DNA from 3 places in the Vibrio sp. PNB23_22_6 genome. Region 2 is predicted to be linked to each of the others. Evidence: predicted binding sites of a transcription regulator. Region 2 holds the regulator's gene; each other region holds the start of a gene.
What was found. The regulator PurR, encoded in region 2, represses purine synthesis genes. The targets are predictions, from matches to a motif close to TNANGNAAACGTTTNCNTNA.
Positions count from the first base shown of each region.

Region 1: a site for PurR is predicted at 2,418-2,437, ahead of purM (phosphoribosylformylglycinamidine cyclo-ligase). Genes of this name have one in related genera too.
Region 3: a site for PurR is predicted at 4,709-4,728, ahead of ACVA54_RS06385 (phosphoribosylaminoimidazolesuccinocarboxamide synthase). Genes of this name have one in related genera too.

Region 1 covers NZ_JBNFXP010000003.1:57,113-63,212, reverse strand. Annotated here, with positions in the region: gene ACVA54_RS03385 (DUF2066 domain-containing protein) at 1-23, opposite strand, end outside; gene ACVA54_RS03380 (uracil-xanthine permease family protein) at 258-1,511, shown strand; gene upp (uracil phosphoribosyltransferase) at 1,696-2,322, opposite strand; gene purM (phosphoribosylformylglycinamidine cyclo-ligase) at 2,501-3,541, shown strand; gene purN (phosphoribosylglycinamide formyltransferase) at 3,684-4,325, shown strand; gene ACVA54_RS03360 (class II glutamine amidotransferase) at 4,461-5,306, opposite strand; gene lpcA (D-sedoheptulose 7-phosphate isomerase) at 5,369-5,944, opposite strand.
Region 2 covers NZ_JBNFXP010000003.1:252,016-258,115, forward strand. Annotated here, with positions in the region: gene glgA (glycogen synthase GlgA) at 1-1,045, shown strand, start outside; gene ACVA54_RS04280 (alpha/beta fold hydrolase) at 1,165-1,968, shown strand; gene ACVA54_RS04285 (DUF2007 domain-containing protein) at 2,003-2,320, opposite strand; gene ACVA54_RS04290 (TVP38/TMEM64 family protein) at 2,320-3,012, opposite strand; gene ACVA54_RS04295 (TfoX/Sxy family DNA transformation protein) at 3,131-3,721, opposite strand; cyclic di-GMP riboswitch class I at 3,838-3,927, opposite strand; gene purR (HTH-type transcriptional repressor PurR) at 4,207-5,211, opposite strand; gene torD (molecular chaperone TorD) at 5,646-6,100, opposite strand, start outside.
Region 3 covers NZ_JBNFXP010000005.1:164,618-170,717, forward strand. Annotated here, with positions in the region: gene ACVA54_RS06370 (helicase-related protein) at 1-2,169, shown strand, start outside; partial or broken gene ACVA54_RS06375 (phospholipase A) at 2,284-2,732, shown strand; gene ACVA54_RS06380 (transporter) at 3,022-3,399, shown strand; gene ACVA54_RS06385 (phosphoribosylaminoimidazolesuccinocarboxamide synthase) at 3,489-4,592, opposite strand; gene ACVA54_RS06390 (SulA-like leucine-rich domain-containing protein) at 4,796-5,188, opposite strand; gene ACVA54_RS06395 (hypothetical protein) at 5,602-5,787, opposite strand; gene ACVA54_RS06400 (molecular chaperone DnaJ) at 5,965-6,100, opposite strand, start outside.

The DNA of each region.
Region 1 (6,100 bases), 190 kb from region 2:
AGTAAGAGAGCTAAATAGCGCATAGTTTTCATAATCCTCTAAACAAGAACCCGCATGATAAGCAACTATCAATTTCTGAGCAAGAAAAGTACGGAGTGAATTATCCGGATCCGACCAAGTTGACGCCCATTGAGGCAACAAAACATTCATCTTTCTTATCACTCCATACAAAAGTTTGATCTAGGCAATACTGCAAACGTTTGCAGAATGCTAATATTCGCCGGATTTGTCTGCGTATCTTTGAATAGGGAATTATTATGAATAATGCGTTACAAGGCGCTCAAATGCTCTTTGTCGCTTTTGGTGCTCTCGTACTAGTGCCACTTCTTACTGGCCTTGATCCAAACGTTGCTCTTTTTGGCGCTGGTGTCGGTACTCTTCTTTTCCAACTGATTACAAAACGTTCAGTTCCAATTTTTCTAGCATCTTCTTTTGCTTTTATTGCTCCAATCATGTTCGGTATCCAAACTTGGGGTATTGGTGCGACGATGGGCGGCTTAATGACTGCAGGTCTGGTTTACGTTGGCCTTGGCGCAATGATTAAAGTGCGCGGTGTAGGCTTTATTCACAAAATCCTACCACCTGTCGTTGTAGGCCCTGTGATCATGGTTATCGGCCTAGGCTTAGCGCCTACGGCAGTCAACATGGCTGTAGGTAAATCTGGTGACGGTGCGATTCAACTTGTGAATGGTGATGCTGCCATTATGATTTCAGCCATCTCACTCCTAACAACCATCACGCTGAGTGTATTTGCAAAAGGCTTCCTTAAGCTGGTTCCTATTGTGGGCGGCATCTTAGCGGGTTACGCTGTATCACTCATGTACGGCGTAGTGGATTTTACTCCTGTCGCTCAAGCTGCATGGCTAGCAATGCCTAATTTCACAGCACCAGAGTTCAACATCAACGCTATCTTGTTCATGATCCCAGTGGCTATCGCACCAGCGGTTGAGCACGTTGGCGACATGTTGGCTATCTCAAACGTAACGGGTAAAAACTACCTGAAGAAACCAGGCCTGCATCGCACAATTGCAGGTGACGGGGTTGCGACTATTGCCGCTTCTATGGTTGGTGCGCCACCAAACACAACTTACAGTGAAGTAACGGGTGCAGTAATGCTAACCAAAGCATTCAACCCTGCGATCATGACGTGGGCAGCGATCACGGCAATCGTGCTTGCTTTTGTAGGGAAGTTAGGCGCAATGCTGCAAACGATCCCTGTGCCTGTAATGGGCGGCATCATGATTCTGCTGTTCGGCTCTATTGCAACCGTGGGTCTAAACACGCTGATCAAAAACAACGTTGATCTGCACAAGTCCCGCAACCTTGTGATTGTTGCAGTGACACTTGTGTTCGGTATCGGTGGCATGGCATTTGGTATCGGTGACTTCAGCCTACAAGGCATCAGTCTATGTGGTATCGTGGCAATTATTCTTAACCTAGTATTGCCACACGACCTAGGTGAAAACCACGTGGTCGATAATGCTCAAATGGAAGAAGAGAACGCGAAGTAATTCGTCTGCGCTGTAATTATACCAATCGCAGTAAATAGCTGATCATTCTAGCTTGTTATAACACTCGATAACTCTGATTACTTACTGTGATTGGTCATAAAACGGTGCTCTCTCCATTCGAAACGAACAAATACAAAAAAGGCTTGGTGAAAACCAAGCCTTTGTTTTTTCTATTCAGTAATAATTACTTAGTACCGAAGATCTTGTCACCTGCGTCACCAAGTCCAGGAACAATGTAACCTTTGTCGTTTAGCTTCTCATCGATTGCCGCCGTGTACAGCTCAACGTCAGGGTGTGCTTTTTCTAGTGCTTCAATGCCTTCAGGAGCTGCTACAAGAACAAGTACTTTGATTGCCTGACACCCTTTCTCTTTTAGAAGATCGATAGTTGCGATCATAGAACCGCCCGTTGCAAGCATTGGATCAACAACGAGAGCAATACGCTCATCGATGTTAGAAGCAAGTTTGTTAAAGTATGGCACTGGCTCTAGCGTTTCTTCATCACGGTAGATACCTACAACACTGATACGTGCGCTTGGCATGTGCTCAAGAACGCCATCCATCATACCTAGACCTGCACGCAGGATTGGCACTACGGTTACTTTCTTGCCCTTGATTTGATCAACTTCTACAGGACCGTTCCAACCTTCAATGGTTACTTTTTCTGTTTCAAAGTCTGCTGTCGCTTCGTAAGTAAGAAGGCTACCGACTTCTGTCGCTAACTCACGAAAACGCTTCGTGCTGATGTCACCTTCTCGCATTAGACCAATTTTGTGTTTTACTAGAGGGTGTTTTACTTCAACAACTTTCATTTCCATCTCCGGCTTTTATGGCAATATTTAAATAAACCTTCAGATTATACACTATTTTTTCAGTGTTATAAGGATAGATCGCTGAAGAAAAAAACTAACGCAAACGTTTGCTATCTGTATTTAAGCACTGTTAGAATAGCGCCGTTTTCATATCCAACTTCAACCCGAGGACTTCACTGTGAGTGGTAATAACTCTTCTCTTAGCTATAAAGACGCTGGTGTAGATATTGATGCGGGCAACGCACTTGTAGATCGTATTAAGGGTGCGGTAAAACGTACTCGTCGCCCTGAAGTAATGGGTGGTATCGGCGGTTTTGGCGCATTGTGCGAATTACCAACTAAATACAAACAGCCTGTACTGGTTTCTGGTACCGACGGTGTAGGCACAAAACTTCGCCTAGCACTGGATATGAACAAGCACGACACTATCGGTATCGATCTTGTGGCTATGTGTGTCAACGACCTAATCGTGCAAGGTGCTGAGCCACTGTTCTTCCTAGATTACTACGCAACAGGCAAGCTAGACGTAGACACAGCGGCAGACGTGGTGTCTGGTATCGCTGATGGCTGTGTTCAAGCAGGGTGTGCACTTATCGGTGGTGAAACCGCTGAAATGCCGGGCATGTACGAAGGCGAAGACTACGACGTTGCTGGCTTCTGTGTTGGAGTAGTAGAAAAAGAAAACGTGATTGACGGCACGAAAGTAGCTGCTGGCGATGCACTTATCGCCGTTGGCTCAAGCGGTCCACACTCAAACGGTTACTCTCTGATCCGTAAGATTCTAGAAGTGTCTGGCGCAGACAAGAACGAAGAGCTAGAAGGCCGTACTATTGGTGAATACTTACTAGAACCAACTAAGATTTACATCAAATCAGCACTTAAGATGATTGAGAAGCACGACATCCACGCGATCTCTCACATCACTGGTGGTGGTTTCTGGGAAAACATCCCACGCGTACTGCCTGAAGGCACAAAAGCCGTGATCGACGGTAACAGCTGGGAATGGCCAATCATCTTCAAATGGCTACAAGAGAAAGGCAACGTTGAAACGCACGAAATGTACCGTACGTTCAACTGTGGTGTTGGTCTAGTCGTTGCACTACCTAAAGGCCAAGCAGACGCAGCCGTTGCACTTCTAAAAGAAGAAGGCGAAAAGGCGTGGGTGATTGGTGAAATCGCTCAAGCTGAAGCCAATGAAGAGCAAGTTGAAATCCAATAACTTGTGAGTTGCGCTACATAAAGATATGAATGAGGACGCCACGTCCTCATTCTGCTATCTGGAACATCGAAAACCATTCTAATAGTAGGTAATTTAGCGGCTACGCACTTCAAACCTACAATAGCAAGGCAGTCTCAACATCATGAAAAACATAGTGGTCCTCATTTCGGGTAACGGCAGTAACCTGCAAGCCATCTTGGAAGCTTGCGAAGACAACATGCCAAATGCACAAGTCGCAGTCGTGTTCTCAAACAAAGCCGATGCTTATGGTTTGGAACGAGCGAAACAGTTTGATGTGAACGGTCACTTTATCGATCCAAAAGCATTCGACTCGCGTGAAGACTTCGATGCTGAACTGATGAAGCAAATTGATGAATACCAACCGGACGTGATTGTTCTCGCAGGTTACATGCGCATTCTGAGCAGCGCGTTTGTTTCGCACTATATGGGTAAAATGATCAACATCCACCCTTCTCTTCTGCCAAAGTATCCTGGTTTACACACCCACCAGCGCGCGATTGATGCGGGTGATAAAGAGCACGGCACCAGTGTTCACTTTGTGACAGAAGAACTCGATGGCGGCCCGGTTATACTGCAAGCAAAAGTACCAGTGTTTGTAGATGATAATGCAGATGCCCTCGCTGCCCGCGTGCAAACTCAAGAGCACAACATCTACCCAATGGTCACTAAGTGGTTAGTCGATGAAAGACTATCGATGAGAGATGGCAAAGCGTACCTTGATGGCTTCGAACTCGGCACACACGGCTACGCCGCAGAAGAGTAAGCCTGAATCCCAAACGAATAAAAGGCAGTCCTCGGACTGCCTTTTATTCGTTATGCTCAACACTAGATATAACACTGATAAAAATAAAGCTCGCGATTAAGTGAGCTTTATTCGGTTATTCAGTTTGAGAAGCCATTACTCCAATGGCTCCGTCGGCGCTTGGTTGCCCGGCTTCGGTGCAGCAAATGGCACATCTTCTAGTGCCTTAGCATTGTTCAATACCAATTCACCAACATGGAATAAACCGTACTCACCTGGCTTCATTCGATGCCATGTCTCATTGCCAGTTAGCGGCTGAGTCGCAATCACAGAAACCACATCATTTGGCGTCGTCTCTTCTTGGAAATTGATTTCTACATCTTCATCCAACAGGGCTGCTTTACCAAATGGTGCACGACGAGTGATCCAATACAAATGGTTGGTACAGTAAGTCATCACAAACTCACCGTCGCTGAGCAGCATGTTAAACACGCCCTTCTCTTTCAGCTTATCGCAGCACTTTGCGACATAGATAAAGACCGCTTCCATATCCTGAGGTGGTTCAGGGAACTTGTCTTCCATTTGCTTTAATAGCCAGCAAAACGCCATTTCACTGTCAGTTTGCCCAACAGGACGGTGCCGGCCAGAATCTAATTCTTGGTAATCCGTAAGTTGGCCATTGTGTGCAAACGTCCAATAACGCCCCCAAAGTTCTCGAGTAAACGGATGGGTGTTTTCTAAATTTACCCCACCTCGGTTCGCTTGGCGGATGTGACTGATCACCGCACGACTTTTGATCGGGTAATTCTGCACTAATTCAGCAATTTTAGAGTCACAACTTGGGTTTGGATCTTTGAAAGTGCGAAACCCCTTTCCCTCATAGAAAGTGATCCCCCAACCATCACGATGCGGCCCTGTACGGCCACCGCGCTGCATCAATCCTGTAAAACTGAAACAAATATCGGTTGGAACATTTGCGCTCATGCCGAGCAATTCACACATGGTTAAACGAGCTCCTTACCTTAAAACACGCCAACACCGCACCTTCGACGTTAGCATCCTTTTTATTCCATCTCTTTTTCAATCAACTGAATGATGATGTGAATGATTTTGATGTGTACTTCTTGAATACGGTCTGCGTATCCAAAGTGTGGTACGCGAATTTCGATGTCTGCAAGACCAGCCATCTTACCGCCATCTTTGCCTGTTAGTGCGATGGTCTTCATGCCTTTCGCTTGTGCAGCTTCAATCGCTTTTAGGATGTTGCCTGAGTTGCCAGACGTCGATAGACCAAATAGCACATCGCCTTTGCGGCCAACCGCTTCTACGTAACGGGAGAATACGAAATCATAACCGAAGTCATTACTCACACAAGAAAGGTGGCTTGGATCTGAAATCGCGATCCCCGCGTAACCTGGGCGGTTCTCACGGTAACGACCTGTTAGCTCTTCAGCGAAGTGCATCGAGTCACAGTGTGAGCCACCGTTACCGCATGACAATACTTTACCATCTTGCTTAAATGAGTCCGCAATCATTTTCGCTGCTGCTTCGATTTGTGCGATGTTGTGATCATCACTTAAAAACTTATTCAGGACTTCAGCAGCTTCGTTTAATTCACTTCTAATCAGATCTTGGTACATAGGACGTTCTCTTTATTATTTCGGCCTCAGTGGTGAAATGGCATTCCCACTCGGCATTTGAACTGATGCGAACCTCGCACCGAACATTTCATTAGTCAGAGTTTACCCACAAACGAGAATTAGTGTCGATAGCGAACCGGCAGATTTGGATTCATC
Region 2 (6,100 bases):
GAATGATTGGCATACTGGACTCGTTCCGTTTTTGCTCAAACATCGATATGGATCGGACCCTTTTTTTGCACATACCCGTAGTGTTCTCTCAATTCATAACGCAGTATTTAAAGGCGTATTCAGCTATGACGACGTTCAATGTTTGCCGGAATTCCATAGCCGTAACGAGCCGGATGCCGCCGTAAGCACCACGCACATTACGATGCTAAAAGCGGGGGTAATGAGCGCAGATAAAATCAATGCAGTCAGTCCAACCTACGCTGAGGAATTGAAAACGGAACTTGGTAGCCATGGTATGGCATGGGAGTTCCAGCAACGTTCTGAGGACTTGGTTGGTATTCTCAATGGTTGTGATTATAGCGCTTGGAATCCAGAAACTGATCCTAATTTGCCACTACACTACAAATCCAATCGTCAGAGTATGGTTCGAGGTAAGAACGCTTGTAAAAAGGCACTGCAAGAGAAGCTAGGGCTTGAAACGTCGGATTGCGCTATGTTTGGTATGGTCTGTCGTTTGACGCAACAGAAAGGGGTACATTATCTTCTTCCTGCATTAGCTGACTTTCTCAAACACGATGTCCAATTGGTTGTGGTGGGAACAGGTGATCCTATATTTGCAGCACAATTACGTGACGTCGCGGCACTATTTGCCAACAAATTTGTGTTTGTCGAAGCCTACGATAATGAGTTAGCGCATTTGGTTGAAGCAGGTTCTGATTTCTTCTTGATGCCATCGGAGTTTGAACCTTGTGGCTTAAACCAAATCTACAGCATGGCTTACGGTACACTGCCAATTGTTCGTGGTGTCGGTGGTCTAAAAGATAGTGTTAACGATTACGATGCGGATCCATTAGACGCAACTGGTTTTGTGTTTGATGGGCCGACACCACAAGCATTATTGCTCACGATGTTAAGAGCTTTATTGCTCTATGCACAAAACATCAAAGAAGTGAGACGTGTTCAGCTCTATGCAATGCAAAAAGATTTTTGTTGGCGCAAAGCGGCAGAAGAATATCTGCAATTGTATCGCGCTGCGTTAAATTAATGCAAAATCTTAAATAACTGTAATCTAAGGCACCGATTATGGTGCCTTAATTTTCTCGTTAGTGATGGAATGTGGTAGGATTTACTCCTTTGTTTACTACGACTGTTGATCACTGACGCATGACTCAGCCAATCTTGTTCCACAAAACCTATCTGCACCCTACTAGCAACGAGTGGGTCGTTTTCGTACATGGTGCTGGTGGCAGTTCTTCAATATGGTTTAAACAAATCAAAGCGTATAAACAGCACTTTAATTTGCTGTTGATTGACCTTCGAGGACATGGAAAGTCAAACCAATTACTTAAAGAGCTGATCACAAGCCGTTATACCTTTACTGCCGTGACGCAAGATATTTTGAAAGTGTTGGATCATTTAAAAATCCAATCGGCACATTTTGTCGGCATGTCACTTGGGACCATCATTGTACGGAATTTAGCAGAGCTTGCTTCTGAGCGTGTGTGTTCGATGGTGTTAGGTGGGGCCGTGACGCGATTAAACACACGTTCACAAATTTTGGTGACGTTAGGTAATCTTGGTAAACATATTTTGCCCTACATGTGGTTGTACAAGTTGTTTGCTTATGTCGTGATGCCACAAAAGAACCAGCGTGAATCTCGCCACCTATTTATTCGTGAAGCGAAGAAGTTGTGTCAAAAAGAGTTTAAACGTTGGTTCATTTTAGCCACCGATGTGAACCCACTAATGAGATATTTCAAAGATAAAGAACTGCCGATTCCGACGCTTTATTTGATGGGAGATCGGGATTATATGTTTATCAAGCCCGTAAAAGAGATGGTAGCAGCCCACAAGCTGAGTTCGTTGCGGGAGATCCCAAACTGTGGTCATGTATGCAACGTAGAACGACCTGACGATTTTAACCAACACTCAATAGAGTTTATTAAGCAGCAGCGCCTAACGGCTTAATCTCAGCTGAAGGGACAAAAGAGTAGGGGAACCGTTATGGTTCCCCTATTTGATATCCGCAGTGCCAGCAAGCTCCAAACTGCCCTTCATTTTGCTCTAAGCACTGCGGGCACTGCCAATCTAGATAAGTTGGTTCTGCTTGTTTGCGATACTCTTCAAGTATCACTGAGGCTTTCAGCTTTTGCTCTGGATGTAAAAGCCAAATATACGGGTCAGTATCATCACCAAATGGCAGCTCACCTTTTAAACCAAACAGGTTTTCACCTCGCACTTCACAAACAATGTGTTCCGTTTTGAGTAGTTCACAGACGATGTGGGCTTCAGTGGGGTTTTGAGCGATATATATCTTCATTAAACGTTTCCATTCGGTTGCCCCTGAACTGGCCGGATTTTATTCATGACCCATTTTGCGATGATAGGGAATAACCCAAGCAATGCAAATGACGCCAATACTGCTGGAGACATAATGCCGGACAGACTATCTATGGTTGCGAGTTGAGTACCTGCATTGAGATAGACGGCCGTTCCTGGCAGCATACCAACTTGACTGGTTAAGTAGAATCGAACCACCGTCATTGGCGTTAAGCCCATCAGTAGATTGATTAAGAAAAAGGGGAACACGGGAATGAGGCGCAGTGAAAATAGGTAAAATGCCCCGTCTTTTTCAACACCATGGTTAATAGCACTTAGCTTATTGCCAAACTTACTTTGCACCCACTCACGCAATAGATAGCGGCTACTTAAGAAGGCGATGGTAGCACCTATGGTGCTGGCAAAAGAAACCAGTAATAAGCTAGCCCAGAAACCGAATAGAGCAGCACCAAGCAGAGTAACAACAGCGGCGCCAGGGATCGAGAACGCCGTAATTGCGATGTAGGCAAAGAAATACGTCGCTGCAGCGAAAGCGAAGTTCTGGTTAATAAACGTATTCAAAGCCTCTTGCTGTGCTTTTGCGTTTTCTAACGTTAAATATTGGCTGAAGCTCACCCCTAGAAAGATGACCGTCGCAAGTAGGAACAGACCTAAAATCAGTTTTTTATTCATTGTCGTTACTCCATTTCGCAGCTTAGATAATAAGACAGAATGGAAGAAGAAAAAATTTCAAAAAAAAACCGCAGTATCAAAACTGCGGTTTTTACTCAATGTCATGCTGAATCGCGCGTTATGAAAGCGCGAACATCAACTCTTCTCTACGAGACTGAGGCACAACGCTCCAATGCGTACCGTTGATTGCCCCTTCTAACGCCCACAGCAACTCAATACTTACCGTAGAGGTATGCGTATCTTGAATTGCTTTGTAAGCATTTAAGGCACCTTCATCTTCTAGCTCTTCGACGGAATCGATGCCTGCTTTCTTTAGCATGCGTTCAGTCGCTAAGCGTAGATTAGGAAGATCTTTCAAACGGTTTGGCTTAGTGCTCGCTTGTTGCTTTTTTTCTTGCTTAGCCGTCTCTAGAGATAGCTTAGCAACATCAATCAAGCGGTCAGTCGATTCCCACAAATCATCAGAAATAGCATAGTATTTCGTCACTACGGGGAATCCACGTTTCTTGTAGACGTACGGTTTTAATCCTTGAGTCTCGAAGTCAGATGAAGTTTTTTGGTCTCCTCGAATATGAAGTTGATTGTTCACAACGAGTGCAAACATCGTTTCATCAGCGAAAAGCCCGAAGCCACCAAACATTGAGCGCGACTTGATCGTACCAAGTGCCTCAAACAGCTTCATTGAGTCTTTGAGTATCGGTTTATCCATGGTGTGTTATCTCGGTGTAATTAATATTACGCCACCAAAAATCAGGTCCGAGAGATTAGCAAATGCATGCAGACACAATGTCATTAAAGGGTAAACTCACTTAATGCATATTTGCCATCGGTAACCCCGCTACCTTTCACTATATTTAGTGGTTAAGGCCGGAGGCTTTGCGTCCCATCCTTTCGAATGGTTTGCCCTGTGCGTGACAAGAGGAGAATACTTCGTATATTGCATTAACATCACGTTCCAAACACTAAAGTGTGATCTCTATTCAACTAATGGTGCCATCTTAATGTGTCTAATTTCATATTTTGAAATGTCTACTTGCCATACAAAAGCTTGATGTAGGAAATGGGCAACAAGTTAGTTAAAACAGCAATTTATCTTAGCTTTTGATTATATAAGTAATGTGAAATGCTTAAAAAATTTCATTTTACGAAATAAAAAAAGCACTCCGAAGAGCGCTTTATAAACTTGAGGGGGAGTTAGTTCAATTTCTTAACGGTGTTACGAACCACAATCTCAGGCTGCATTTCAAAAATGCGTTTTTCGTGTTCTTTGTCTTTGATTCGCTCTAGTAAAATCTCGAACGCATTCTTACCAACACGTCTTTTTGGTTGGTGAATAGTCGTTAGAGGAGGCGAGAAGAACTCCGCAAGCTCAATATTGTCATAGCCAATCACTGAGATATCATCAGGGATTTTTATGCCATTTTGTTGTAGACGGCTCATTAAGCCTAATGCCATGGTATCGTTAAAACAGAATACCGCAGTAGGGCGTTTATCCATTGCCGTAATGTTGTCTGCAGCAAGTACTGCCGTATCACACTCGAAGTTACCTTCGAGAATTAACTCTTCGTTTACTGGTAGCTTTGCTTCAGCCATTGCACGTCGAAAACCAGAAATACGCTCTTTACATGCTGCTTTATCAAAGTGACCGCTTAGGCATGCAATATCGGTGTGACCATTGTCAATCAGGAACTTCGTTGCTAGGTAACCACCTTCTTCAGAGTTGTCGATGATCTTATCCGCCTTTGAGCTTTCTGGGCCCCAGTCCATGACAACTTTTGGTATATCAGCATGGCGATCCAGCATTTCTTGTAGCTCTTCGGTTAAATCCGAGCACATCACTAAAATGCCATCAACACGCTTTTCTGCCAGCATTCGAATATAGTCACGTTGCTTCTCATAGATACCACCAGTATTACATAGGATCAGTGTGTATCCTTGGCGGTAACAGTAGCTTTCAACACCGTCAATAACTTCAGAGAAGAATAGGTTTGTTGATTGTGTTACCAACATGCCGATAGTACGGGTTGAGTTACACTTTAAGCTGCGGGCAACAGCACTTGGCGCGTAATTTAGTTCATCAACTGCTTTCATTACTTTTTCTTGGGTTGTTTCTGCAACAAAGCGCGTTTTATTAATTACGTGCGAAACTGTTGTGGTAGAAACGCCGGCTAAGCGAGCAACGTCTTTTATAGTGGCCATAAATGATGTCCTGTATCGAGCTACTTAATACCGTAGTGAATACAACCTTACGCTTAGTATCTGCGCAAACCGAGTGTTATGAGGAAAGTAGTACTCAATAGTTCAGGCAGTGGTTGTTCCGAAATCGGTATAATAAAGGTTTGTAGCAACATTCGTTGCTGAGAGTATTATTCCTTTTAGTTACAATAAGGAATGGATCAGCAATGATGTTAATAAAACACAAAAACCGCTATATTTCAGCGGTTTACATATAAATCATATTTAATCGTTTGCGTTCACATTTTAGACTGATGCGAGCACGCTGGCAATGTTTTCAGCTGTGGTTTTGTGTATTTCAAGTCACATTTTAACTGCGAAATGAAAAGGCTTTTCTACGCCAGACTAAAACTGAACGAACAAATAAGGAGCTCTGAACTCCCCAAAATAGACGGCAATTATTCACCAAGAAGGTAATTGCTGTCCAGTTTACAAAATGCAATTAATAGTTGTGCAACGCTAACATAGAAGCCAAATTCATCGAATTGTTTACACTTGGCAGCAAATGGCGGTAACCAAGTTAACAGCTGTTGCTGAATGAAATCGTTCTGTTTGGTGAATGCTTCTTCCATATGCTTTTCTTGCTCGAGTTCGTTAGAGCGGATGATCATGTTACCCAAAAAGTCTAACTCAACGGCTAAATGGTCTGCGGGCTCTTTGAGATTTACGTCCACTTGAACACCAAAATCGGCCATCAGTTTTTCCATTTCTTCTGCTGGCTTGTCGTTTAACAGTCCAGATTTACCAATATACATCGATGCGTATGGAAGGGCGCCATGTTTTTCTGTTTTAAGGAAAAGTTCACAAAAGTCTGCGGCAAGTTCTAATTGGGCATCTTCACGATCTTGTAAGC
Region 3 (6,100 bases), on a different contig from region 2:
CTTGCGGAGCAATCAGGAGAGTCTTTAGGTAAAAAGGTCGGGTATGCCATCAAGCTTCACGCTCATTTTGATGAAAATACCCAAATCGTATTTGTGACCCCTGGTGTCGCTTTACGTTGGTTTGTGGAAGATAAACTTGCTCGCTTCGATATTGTTATGGTGGACGAATTTCATGAACGCCGCTGGGACACTGATCTCCTTACCGCCATTTTAAAGCAAGAAAAACAACATCGCTTGATTGTGACTTCAGCCACATTAGAGGGCGAAAAGCTGGTGTGCTATTTGGACGCCAAGCGCCTGCGTTCCGAGGGGCGCTGCTTCCCTGTAGCAGTGTCACATCGGTCTCTTGATAGCCGTTACTTGCCAAACAAGAAAGGTTGCGAGACTGACGTCGTCAAAACGGTAAAAGAAGTGTTGGAAGACGAAGAGGGCGATGTCCTTGTTTTTCTACCGGGTCGCAAAGAGATAACTCAATGTTGGCAGATGCTTCAAAGTCTGGATGATGTGCTGGTGGTCAAACTGCACGCGTCAGTCAGTGATGAGGAGAGACATAGGGCATTAACCATCCAAAAGCAACGTAAAGTCGTGTTGGCGACCAACGTTGCAGAAACCTCGTTAACGATACCGAATATTCGAGTCGTCATTGATAGTGGATTAGAGCGCAGAACCGTTCAACGAAATGGGCGCACGGCACTCACGTTAACCAATATTTCTAAAGCAAGTGCAGCACAACGAATGGGCCGTGCAGGTCGTGTAGCTGAAGGGATATGCATTCGCTTATTCGGTGAACATGCGCCGCTGGAGATTGTGACGCCTCCCGAGCTTCACCGCGAAGAGCTTGTTGAGCCAATGCTTGCAGCAGCATGTTGCGGTTACCAACTTTCTAAGCTGCAATTTCTCGATATGTTGCCAGAAAAGTCACTGACTTCTGCATCCCAAACGCTGCAAGCGATGGAAGCGATAGATGAGCATGGTGACGTGACTGAGCATGGTCAAAAAGTTTATCCATTACCAATTGATGCCTTGTTCGCTGATTTAGTGACGCGCATTCACGCCAAAACTGAAAAAGAAGCCATGATTGACTTAGCTGCAGCATTATCTGTGCCTGCTCAGATGTATCAATTGCAAGGTGGGGAGTCAGCTGAAACACTGGCACAGCAAGAACCTTTTGGTTGTGATGCATCGTTGATGATTCGCTTAGTGCGAGGAGAACAACTTCCAGGTGTAAGCATCGATGCTAGCGTGCTGGAAGAGGCTCAAGGTTTAGCTACGCAGATGCGAGAAGTGTTTGAACTGCCTGAACTTGAAGTAGCTTCGCGATACAAGCGAGACGAACTCATCAAAGCCATTGCTAAACTGCACCCGGAGTTAGTGTTTGTACGTCGAGAACGTAGACGTGATGCATTGGGCAATGGTGTGATGGAAATGATGGTCGGTCGCAATAGCCGATTTCCAGAAAAGAGCGAAGCCGCATTGGTTTTAGACAGTCATAGCGTACCAGGACGAGGGGTGAAACAAACGCTTAATCTCGCCTCTGTTATGTTACCTGTACCACTTAATTTGCTTCGTGAGTTAGCGTTAGGTGATTGGCAGCAAGGCGAAACCAATTATGATGAACACGAACCGCGAGCCACCATGCATTTGGTTTATGCAGGGCGAACCATCTGTACGGAATACCAAGCACTCCAAGGCGAAGTGGCCGTCCAATCGATAGTTGAAATGATTGAAGATGAAACCTTGTTGCCAGGATTCGCACCGTTAAGAAAACAGCAGATCCAACATTGGAAAATCTATAACACACTTGGAAGGAATCCATATCCAGTCGATAAAACGGCTCTAGACGCATTGTCTTTTTCTACTTGGGTAGTGGAACAGTTGGAAACATTGGGCGTTGAGGGCATTGAAGATATCGGCTTGTTTGAAGCGGATGATATTCCGTTCGAAGGTATTCCGGATTGGGAATATGAAGATTTTGCTGAGCAGTTCCCGCTTAAACTTGTTTTGGCCGAGCTTAAGTTGGATGTGGAATACTTTGTATCGCGCAAGTTGGTGCATGTTGTTTATAGTGGTGGGGGACGCAAAGGCGATCCTAAACGCTGGGAATTGCCTCGCTGGATAGGTTGGAAAGTACAATACAAAAAAGCCAGTCGAGTTGTTGATGTGAAGTAGGCGTTCGGAAAGATAATTGCTTAATTTTTTTCCTTTGCAATTTATGGCCAATATCTTAGCGATAAGGAATGATATTGCCGTTCAGTTTGGGCGGTGTAAAGGAAAACGAAAACGATGAAGTATAAAGTGATTCCACTACTGTTATGTCCCGTATTGGCTTACGGAAAAAGCATAACGCACATTTTAACCTATGAAGACAACGATGTTTTAGGTACCTACACCTCATACATCAATCAAAACGCATACAATGAACTTGGCTCTGAAATGGACTCTTTGCAACATTTTGAAGTCAAGTTTCAAAATTTCGTATCTATTCCATTTTATCGATTCAATTCAGGTACTGCTCTGATGGGCTCGTACACTCAGAAGTCTCTTTTGCAACTTGCTCATTCTGGCATCTCTTCTCTTTCAGAGAGTCTAACTACAAATCACAAGTGGTCTTAGCCCATCAAACAAATATGATGTTATATAACCATCTAGAAATAGGTTATAGACATGAGTCGAATGGTCAATCGAGTAAACTGTCTCGTTGTTGGGATAGATTTTACATTGCGGCAGAACGATTACGCCCACTCCCAGAGCCGAATTGGACTCGGTATTCGTTTGGTGAATTTATAGAGTCTTTTCATTGGCTTGTTGATTTTACCTCGTTTTTTGTTTCAGTATGAATTAGTAATCAATTGAACGCATATATATAGCTAAGCTGTACATCATTTGTTACAAAGTTGGTTTTAATATTTCCTTTTGAATTTAAATGCGGAAATAAAAGACTATTGTTTTATATCCTATTGCTATATCAAAGTAATTGTACGATATTTTGTATAACTCATTTTTAGAGTTTCGAGGCATAGGATGGAACAACAAGGAAAGATGTGCATTGAATTCGATTACACCAGTTTTTTAGGTGCAACAGGCGCTAAAAAGTGGACCTTTTTAGAAGCTTTTGCCACTATCGCACCTATTTTTGGCCTATTGTGGAAACAGAACATCGCGGAATTAAGCAAACCTGAAGATCGCCTTTGGGATGCTGCATTGAAATCGATGTCTTCACGCCAAAGCGATGAATTCAACTTGGTGATACTAGCTAAGCTAGCAAAGCATGAAGGGATTCAAGAACTACGCGTAGTGATGCCTTATTCGTTAGACCCAAAACAAATTGAGTACATTGAATCTAGAAGTAAACTAAAAGTAGATACCACAGAACAAGATGTATTGAATCTAAAGCTCTAACGATAATCTCCAAAAAGCGACCGTAAATCGGTCGCTTTTTTTATACCGTCAATAGACCCAAGCAAGTTACGTTTTCTTTACTGGAGCGCTTAGTCAACCAGTCCGTAGTCTTTACTTAAAATCTCGATGATTTCAGCTTTCGGGTTGTCGCTTAGCTTAATTGGTTGGCCTGTGATCTTTTCGGCGATGCCAATGTAAGTGCGAGAGATGTCCAGCAAAGACGCAACTGGCAGTGCGTTATCGCGAGCCAGTGCTTCACGCTCAGGCATGCGTTCTTTGTTCAGCAGGATGTCTGGGTCAGGGAAGTGGTTAAGCAGAAACTGACGGAAACCTTCTTTCGAGTTTTCCACGATGTTGCCCGCTTGGTATGCTTTCGTATCCCAAATACGTGATGAATCAGGTGTACCCACTTCATCCATGTAAATCAGTTTCTCGTTCCCTGCTGCGTCGTGTACGTAGCCAAATTCAAATTTAGTATCAACGAACGTTTGGTCAATTGTTTCAAGAGCATGGCTGATAACGTTGAAGCCTTCTTTAAGCAACTTCTCGTATTGTGCGATGTCTTCTGCACTAGAGAAATTAAACGCCTCAAAGTTATCCACGATGTTTTGACGAGTGATGTTGACATCATCCGCTTCAGGAACACCAGGAATATCTTTTAGAGTGCCTTTGGTTGACGGTGTCATTAGTAGCTCAGGTAACGCTTTGTCTTTCTCAAGGCCTTCCGGTAGTTGAATACCGCAGAACTCACGTTCACCGTTCGCATAAGCACGCCACATAGAACCAGTAATGTATTTACGGCAGATCGCTTCAATTTTAACTGGCTTGGCTTTTTGAACGATCCACACGAATGGGTGAGGGATGTCTAGAATATGGCTATCCGCAAGACCGTTGTCTTTGAACAATTTGAACCAGTGATTAGAAATCGCGTTAAGAGCTGCGCCTTTACCTGGAACGCCTTTTAGCCCACCTTCACCATGCCAGATACAATCAAACGCGGAGATACGGTCACTGATCACCATGATTGCCAGTGGGGCATCAGGAGCGACATCGTATCCTTTTTCTTTGATCAGTCGTGCGCTGTCTTCTTCAGTTAACCAGTAAACGGAGCGAACTTTTCCGCTATGAACAGGTTTGTGGGTGCGAATTGGCAGGTCGTCATTGACGGCAAGTACTTGATTGGCAAGGCTCATTTCGGCATTCCTATCATCTTAATCAAACGTCATAAAGAGAAGATATTCAGTGAGAATGATTCGCTGAATAAATCGAATGAGGGCATCATACCAGAACTATTTTTACGCGCCAGAGAAAAAGCAAACGTTTGCCTTAATTTGTTGCAGCATAAAAAAGCCTCCTTTAATGGAGGCGTGATGCAGGATGAATAACGTCGATCTTATTAATGATACTTGTTTATTCTGCCTTCGACGAAAAAGACTTCACACTGATAACGCAGGGCAATATCGCGAAGCATTGATTGATTCATCAGCGCAATATTGTTCGATGCGACAATGGCACTGGCGTTCCCAGACTGAATCGCTTTAATCACAATTTCCACTTCAGAAAGCTGTTGAGAAGGCTTCATCTGAATGATGTTTTGACAGCGAATGTTAGACGCAGTAAGTTGCTCAAAATCAGGACGATGGCACTCCGCAGTAAACAGGATCCACTGTTGTTGCTGTGACAATACTGCCAACTTAGCAAGAAGCAGGTCAGACACATCCATAGGCTGTGTTGCTTGTGACAATACGTTGTAGCGAGAGTATGTATGAAATTGACTTTGTAACTGCATCCTACTGTTCCTTTATACATGCTGTGTATATATACAGTAGTTTGTTTTTGATGTCTGATCAACCAATTTTTTATGCACCTAGTGGACTTTTGTTTATACAATCTTGAAATGTTCGGTTTTAAGCTGTTGAATATTAAAGTTTATATTTTTAAGGTTGTTTTTGGATATGTCTGTTATGGATTTAAAAATGTGATGATAATTACATTCTAAGTACGGTATATACAGTGGTTTTTAGTGTGCTATACAGTGCATTTAAGTAATGTGGCTATGCTGGGATAGTAAATGGAAAGGAAAGACGCCGTTAAGAGGATAAATAAGATGTAGCGTCGTGGGGGAGGGGTAGAGCGCGACGATCAAAAAAGCGCCTTGTGAGAAAGGCGCTCTTGAAAATCAGTTCCGTTGATTTACTCTGTCTAATTGGCGTGCGGTGTCATGCGCTCACGCATTTTCATCTCACCTAGATTAAACAAGCGAACATCGATTTTCGCAATGTCGTAGCATGTTTGGCATGAGTGATTGTGCTTGCCATCTAAATAATCGTGACGAGTAATAAAACTTGGTTTTTTACACCAGTCGCAGGTGCCTTCTTCAGTGAACATTGATTTTCTCCCCACCTAGATTAATTATGTGTCGTTAGGTGTCATTTTTCGTGGTTATTATTGCATATAAAACAGTTGAAAGTTAACTGACTGTTAATTTCTTTGAGAGGGAGATCGATTGCGAGCCACTCTTTTTGGGGAAAAAGAGCTCGGATTCAAAAGATATAGAAGTAAACTTTACTCTTTTGTAACATTTTGTGAGATGGTTTTAAATGCGAGATTTAGGCGCTTCATTTCTTCTTCACTTCCTCTTGAGTCAGGGTGATAGAGTTTGGACAATTGTCTGTAGCGCAACTTCACTGTTTTACTGTCT